2 regions of the Streptomyces sp. NPDC021224 genome follow, and region 1 is predicted to be linked to the other one. Evidence: riboswitches for the same ligand, from Rfam matches in the RefSeq annotation. Region 1 holds a riboswitch; the other holds the start of a gene.
What was found. A riboswitch is a leader RNA that binds a small molecule or an ion and turns the genes downstream of it on or off. The one in region 1 is predicted to bind S-adenosylmethionine.
Positions count from the first base shown of each region.

Region 1 (3,399 bases):
CCGTCACTCAGCGCGGCGCACACCCACAGGGAGTCGCCGTCCGACTCGATCGCGCTCAGTCCGGAGACGACCCCGCCGCCGCCTCGCCGGCTCTGCAGTTCGCCTTCGGCGAGGGTGTACGAGACCGGGCCGCGATTCGACGCGACGAGCACACGTGCGAGTCCATCCACGTCTGCGTACCTTGCCGTACGGCTGCCGCCTCAAACATCAGGGGCTTGGCGCTACCGCGCCGGGTGAGCGTTTGCGGGGGGCGCGGGGAACTGCGCGAGCAACCCACCACCGGCCGGTGGTCCGGATCGGACCGAAGAGACCCTTCAGGTCGGTGACGACCCGCGCCCCGGTGGGGGCTGAGCGCTCCGTTCTCCCCCAGAGCTCCGCCTGGGAGGTACCCCCACGCGCCCCTGACGGGGCGCAGCCCCTCCGTAGGGTTACGCGGCGCGGTGGCGCAGGTACTCGGGGACGGCGACCATCGGAGGGCGCTCCTCCGTGTCGACCGGGTGGGTCGAGGGGACGAAGCCCGAGGCGGCGCGGTCGTACTGGGTGAGGCGCGGCCGCACGAGATGGCCGCGCGCCAGCCGCAGATGCGCCGTGCGGTAGATCGCCGCGGCCATGCGGCCCAGCGCCGCCCCGTCCTGGTGGCGGTGGTGCCGGACGCCCACGTCCACCTGGCCGAGCGCGTCCAGCCCGACCAGGGCGAGCGCGTCGACGAGCATGCCCAGCTCGACCCCGTAGCCGACCGGGAAGGGGAGCTGTTCGAGCAGCGAGCGCCTTGCCGCGTACTCGCCGCCGAGGGGCTGGACGAAGCCCGCCAGGCGTGGCCAGTGCAGGTTGAGCAGGGGGCGGGCGACGAGTTCGGTGACGCGGCCGCCGCCCGCGGGGACGACCGTGCCGCCGGTCTCCAGCGGGCGGTCGTACATCGCCTTGACGAGCTGGACGCCGGGCTCGGTGAGGAGCGGGCCGACGATGCCGCTGACGAAGCGGGAGTCGAACTCCCGCAGGTCCGCGTCGACGAAGCAGACGATCTCGCCGCTGGTCACGAGCAGGGAGCGCCACAGCACCTCGCCCTTGCCGGGCAGTGCGGGCAGCCGGGGCAGGATGTCGTCGCGCGCGACGACGGTGGCCCCGGCGGCCCGCGCGACCTGGGCCGTACGGTCGCGGGAGCCGGAGTCGACGACGACCAGCTCGTCCACGAGCGGGGCGTCCGGCGTCATGAGGTCGCGGCGGACGGCGGCGACGATCGCGCCGACCGTGGCCTCCTCGTCGCGCGCGGGCAGCACGACGCTGACGGTCCCGGCCGGGCCCGCCGCCCGCTTGGCGGCGAGCAGCGTCTCCAGCGGCCGCTCGGCGGCCGACCAGGACCGTGTGGCGAGCCAGCGCTCGACCTCTTCCAGCACGTTCAGCGCTCCCGTGTGTCCCGTGTGTGACGCATCTCGCGGTACGGACGGCTATCTCACCGGTGTCCGGTGTCGGTTACAGTCTTGAACAACGTCCGTACGCCCCGCATGCCGGGGTCGAACGGCGGGACAAACGCCCGGACCGGCTCAGCCGTCCGGTGCCATACCGCTCATCCAGAGGGGCAGAGGGAACGGCCCGTTGAAGCCCCGGCAACCCTCCCGCCGACCGCGAGGTCAGGTGGGGACGGTGCCAATTCCGGCTCGCGGCGACCTACGCCGTGGGGAAGATGAGGAGAAAGGGCCTCGCCACCATGGCTGTGCAGAACACCGCCACCACCACCCCCCAGGACGCCTCGCAGGACGCCGTTTTCGGCCCCGCCGTCGCGCTCTCCTGCCGCGAGTGCGGCACCCGCTACCCGCTGACCCCGGTCTTCGCGTGCCTGGAGTGTTTCGGGCCGCTGGAGGTGGCCTACGAGCTGCCGACCGGTGACCCGGAGCAGCTGCGCAAGCAGATCGAGGCCGGTCCGGCGAACATCTGGCGCTACGCCCCGCTGCTGCCCGTCCCCGCGGACGTGACCGAGAAGCAGAACCTGAACCCCGGCTGGACCAAGCTCGTCAAGGCCGACAACCTGGCCCGTGAGCTGGGCGTGACCGGCGGCCTGTACGTCAAGGACGACTCCGGCAACCCGACGCACTCGTTCAAGGACCGGGTCGTCGCCATCGCGCTGGAGGCGGCCCGCACCTTCGGTCTGACGACGCTGTCGTGCTCCTCCACCGGCAACCTGGCGGGCGCGGTCGGCGCGGCCGCGGCGCGGGCCGGTTTCCGCTCCTGCGTCTTCATCCCGGACGACCTGGAGCAGGGCAAGGTCGTGATGGCCGCGGTCTACGGCGGCGACCTGGTCGCGATCAAGGGCACGTACGACGACGTGAACCGCTTCTGCTCGGAGCTGATCGGTGACCCGGCCGGCGAGGGCTGGGGCTTCGTCAACGTCAACCTGCGCCCGTACTACGGCGAGGGCTCCAAGACGCTGGCGTACGAGATCGCCGAGCAGCTCGGCTGGCGGCTGCCGGACAACCTGGTCATCCCGATCGCCTCGGGCTCGCAGCTCACCAAGATCGACAAGGGTCTCAAGGAGCTGATCGCGCTCGGCCTGGTCGAGGACAAGCCCTACAAGATCTTCGGCGCGCAGGCCGAGGGCTGCTCGCCGGTCTCGGCGGCCTTCAAGGCCGGCCACGACGTGGTGCGCCCGGTCAAGCCCGACACCATCGCCAAGTCGCTGGCGATCGGCAACCCCGCGGACGGCCCGTACGTCCTGGACATCGCCCGCCGTACCGGCGGCGCGATCGAGGACGTCACCGACGAGCAGATCGTGGACGCCATCAAGCTGCTCTCCCGCACCGAGGGCATCTTCGCCGAGACGGCGGGCGGGGTGACCGTCGGCGTGCTGAAGAAGCTGATCGAGACCGGGCAGCTCGACCCGGCCGCCGAGACCGTCGTGCTGAACACCGGCGACGGTCTGAAGACCCTGGACGCCGTCTCCCCGACCACCGGGCCGACCGCGACCATCGCCCCCTCCCTTGCCGCCTTCCGAGAGGCTGGACTCGCATGAGTGCTTCCGTCCGCATCCCCACGATCCTCCGCACGTACACCGGGGGCCAGGCCGAGGTGCCCGCCGAGGGCGCGACGCTCGGCGAGGTCATCGAGTCGCTGGAAAAGAATCATGCGGGTATTTCCGCCCGGGTTCTCGACGACTCCGGAAAGCTCCGGCGTTTCGTGAACGTCTATGTCAACGACGACGATGTACGGTTTTCCGACGGACTCGCCACTGCGGTGCCGGACGGTGCCAGCGTGTCGATCATTCCCGCGGTCGCCGGCGGCTGAAACCGGATACCGGCAACGGATACCGAGCGTGAGCGAGAGCGTGATCCGCTAGGTGTCACGGAACTGACGAGAATACGCAGAAGCTTGGACGTTTAGACCCCGCCCCATCCGGGAACTGCTTTC
Region 1 covers NZ_JBIRPW010000002.1:366,983-370,381, forward strand. Annotated here, with positions in the region: gene ACH4PY_RS06720 (trehalose-6-phosphate synthase) at 1-170, opposite strand, end outside; gene ACH4PY_RS06725 (glucosyl-3-phosphoglycerate synthase) at 429-1,394, opposite strand; SAM riboswitch class I at 1,562-1,688, shown strand; gene thrC (threonine synthase) at 1,706-3,004, shown strand; gene ACH4PY_RS06735 (ubiquitin-like small modifier protein 1) at 3,001-3,276, shown strand.

Region 2 (3,399 bases), on a different contig from region 1:
ATCGTGCTCATCAAGACCACCGTGGACAAGATCCCCGAGATCGCCGAGTCGATCGCCGCGCTCGACAACGTCAGCGAGGTCTACTCGGTGACCGGCACGTACGATCTCGTCGCCCTCGTCCGCGTCGGCAAGCACGACGAGCTGGCCGACATCATTCCCGGCCGCATCAGCAAGATCCCCGGCGTCGAGGCCACGGACACGCATGTGGCTTTCCGCACGTACTCCCAGCACGACCTCGAAGCCGCCTTCGCGATCGGCCTCGACGCCTGAGCATGCGGCTACGCCGCCGGGTAACCACCAGGGGCGCGGGGAACTGCGCGCTCAGCCCACCACCGGCCGGTGGTCCGGAGCGGACCGAACTGCCCCTTCGGGCCGGTTGACTACCCGCGCCCCGGTGGGGGCTTGCCGCGCAGTTCCCCGCGCCCCTGAAAAACGCGCACCGCCCTCCGCAGAGGGCAGCTCTCCCGGATCAAGCCCCCGGGGCGACCGGCACGCAGCGGCCGGACTCCGTGGCGTAGGTCCAGGCCGCCCCCTCGCGGACGAGGGTGGTGAGGGCCGCCACGAACCGGGTGACGTCCTCCCGCGGTGTGCCCGCGCCGAAGCTCACCCGCATCGCGTTGCCGTTGAACCCCGCCCCCGGGTCGGGGGATCCGCACGCGCCCAGGTCCTCCGTGTCGGTGCCGAGGAGGCGGCGGACGAGGGGGTGGGCGCAGAAGAGCCCGTCCCGTACCCCGATGCCGTACTCCGCGGAGAGCGCAGCCGCGAGGTGCGAGCTGTTCCAGCCACGGACGACGAAGCTGAGCACGCCGACCCGGGCGGAGTCCTCGCCGAAGAGCGACAGCACCCGGACCTCGGGGATCGCGGCGAGCCCGTCCCGCAGTTCCTTCAGCAGGTGCTGCTCGCGCGCTTCGAGCCGGTCGAAGCCCGCTTCGGTGAGGGCGCGGCAGGCGGAGGCGATCGCGTAGGCGCCGATGACGTTGGGCGATCCGGCCTCGTGCCGGGCGACGGTGGTGTGCCACTCGGTCTCGACCGTCCCGTCGGCCCGGCGGACGACGGTACGGGTCGCGCCGCCGCCCGCGAGGTAGGGCTCGGCCTCGCGCAGCCAGTCGGCGCGGCCGGCGAGGACGCCGGAGCCGAAGGGCGCGTAGAGCTTGTGGCCGGAGAAGGCGACCCAGTCGACGTCCAGCGCGGTGATGTCCACGGCCTGGTGCGGTACGAGCTGCGCGGCGTCCAGCACGATGCGGGCGCCGTGCCGGTGCGCGGCGGCGGCCAGTTCACGGACCGGCCACAGTTCGCCGGTCACGTTGGAGGCACCGGTGACGCACACCAGCTTGGGGCCCTTGGGCGCGCCGTGCAGGGCGACGTCGAGGGCGGCCACGGCCTCCTCGGGGGTGTGCGGGGCGGCGAGGCAGACGACCTCGGCGCCGTCCGCGCGCTGCCACGGCAGCAGGGCGGCGTGGTGCTCGGTCTCGAAGACGAAGACCCGGGTCCCCGTGGGCAGCGCGGCGGCCAGCAGGTTGAGCGAGTCGGTGGTGGAGCGGGTGAAGACGACCTGGTCGCCGGGGCGGCAGCCGAGGAACTCGGCGACCGTGGCGCGGCTCTGCTCGAAGAGGTCGGTCGAGAGCTGGGAGAGGTAGCCCGCGCCGCGGTGCACGCTGCCGTAGTAGGGGGCGTAGGCGGCCACGTCGTCCCACACCCGCTGGAGGGCCGGGGCGCTGGCGGCGTAGTCGAGGGCCGCGTAGGTGACGTCGGTGCCGGTGACGAGCGGGACGGTGACGTCCCGGCCGAGCACGGGCAGCGGCTCGGGACAGGCGGGGTCGGCGGAACCGGTGGCTTCGGTGGCGGCGGCGGACACGGTGGGCGCGGTCATGGCGGTCTCCTGGCACGAGAGCAGCGGACGGCGGCGCGCCTCGGCGGCAGGCGGCGGGCCTGCGCGGGCGAGCGGCGTCGAACGGCGTGGAATGGGCAGCGGACGAGGTGGTACCGGTGCACTGGACGGCACCGCGGGTAGGCGGGACCGGGGCCGAAAGGCCCTATCGCATTCGCTTGCGCATGAGAGAACTCCCCTGTCCGGCTTGCTGCGAGCCCTGCTGCTCACAGCCTGGTCATCACCCGGGGCACCCCGCCTCGGACGGAGGGTTGCCGGACAGCGAGCCGGGGCCTTTGCGCTGTCACTCGTGACCTGAGAGGGATTCTGCCACAGCCCCGCACACGCGCAAGGCGCCGTCCGCAGTACGGACAGCGCCTTGCCGGGGCGGTGGCGTCGGGGTCAGGCGTTGCTGGCCGCCGCCCAGCGTTCCAGCACCGCGGCGGCCGACCCGGAGTCCAGCGACTGGGCGGCCCGTTCGACACCGGCGGCGAGCTGCTCCTCCAGCGTCCCGTTGCCGGGTTCCAGAGCGACGAGCGCGGCCGCGGAGTTGAGCAGCACCGCGTCGCGGACCGGGCCGGTCTCACCGGCCAGGACACGGCGGGCGACGTCCGCGTTCTGCGCCGGGGAGCCACCGCGCAGCGCCTCGACGGGCACCAGGCCGATGCCGATGTCGCGCGGGTCGAAGGACTGCTGGGTGACCTTGCCGTCGCGGACCCACCACACCTGGGAGGTGTCGGTGGTCGTGAGTTCGTCCAGTCCATCGTCGCCGCGGAAGACCAGCGCGGACGAGCCGCGCTCGGCCAGCACCCCGGCCATGATGGGCGCGACGCGGGCGTTGGCGACGCCGGTCGCCTGGGCCCGTACCCGGGCGGGGTTGGTGAGCGGGCCGAGGAAGTTGAAGGTCGTCGCGACCCCCAGCTCGCCGCGCGCGGTGCCCACGTGCCGCAGGGCGGGGTGGAACTTGACGGCGAAGCAGAAGGTGATGCCCGCCTCCTCCGCGACCTCCACGACCCGGTCCGGCGGCAGGTCCAGGTTCACCCCGAGGTGGCTCAGCACGTCGCTGGCCCCGCTCGCCGAGGAGGCGGCCCGGTTGCCGTGCTTGACGACCTTGGCACCGGTGCCGGCGACCGTTATGGCGGACATGGTGGAGATGTTGACCGTCTTGGCCCGGTCGCCGCCGGTGCCGACGATGTCGACGGTGGGGCCGGGCACCTCAATGGTGCGGGCGTGCGCGTACATCGCCCGGACCATGCCGGTGACCTCCTCGACCGTCTCCCCCTTGGCGCGCAGCGCGACCGCGAAGCCGGCGATCTGCACGTCGGTGGCGCTGCCGGTCATGATCTGGTCCATGGCCCACGCGGTGTCCTCGGCGTCGAGGTCCCGCCGCTCGATCAGCGCGGTCAGCACGTCGGGCCAGGACCGGTGCGTCCCGGTGCCGCCGCCTGCCGGGTTCACAACGCTCATGGTCCACGCTCCTGCGCTTTGCGGAGGGCCCTCGCCCTCCCCCGCCGCACACCTTATCGGGACAC
Region 2 covers NZ_JBIRPW010000019.1:71,316-74,714, reverse strand. Annotated here, with positions in the region: gene ACH4PY_RS32135 (Lrp/AsnC family transcriptional regulator) at 1-270, shown strand, start outside; gene ACH4PY_RS32130 (aminotransferase class V-fold PLP-dependent enzyme) at 470-1,870, opposite strand; SAM riboswitch class IV at 2,067-2,183, opposite strand; gene trpD (anthranilate phosphoribosyltransferase) at 2,270-3,334, opposite strand.
Region 2: it holds a riboswitch for S-adenosylmethionine, as region 1 does, so the genes downstream of both, ACH4PY_RS32130 (aminotransferase class V-fold PLP-dependent enzyme) here and thrC (threonine synthase) in region 1, are expected to answer to the same signal.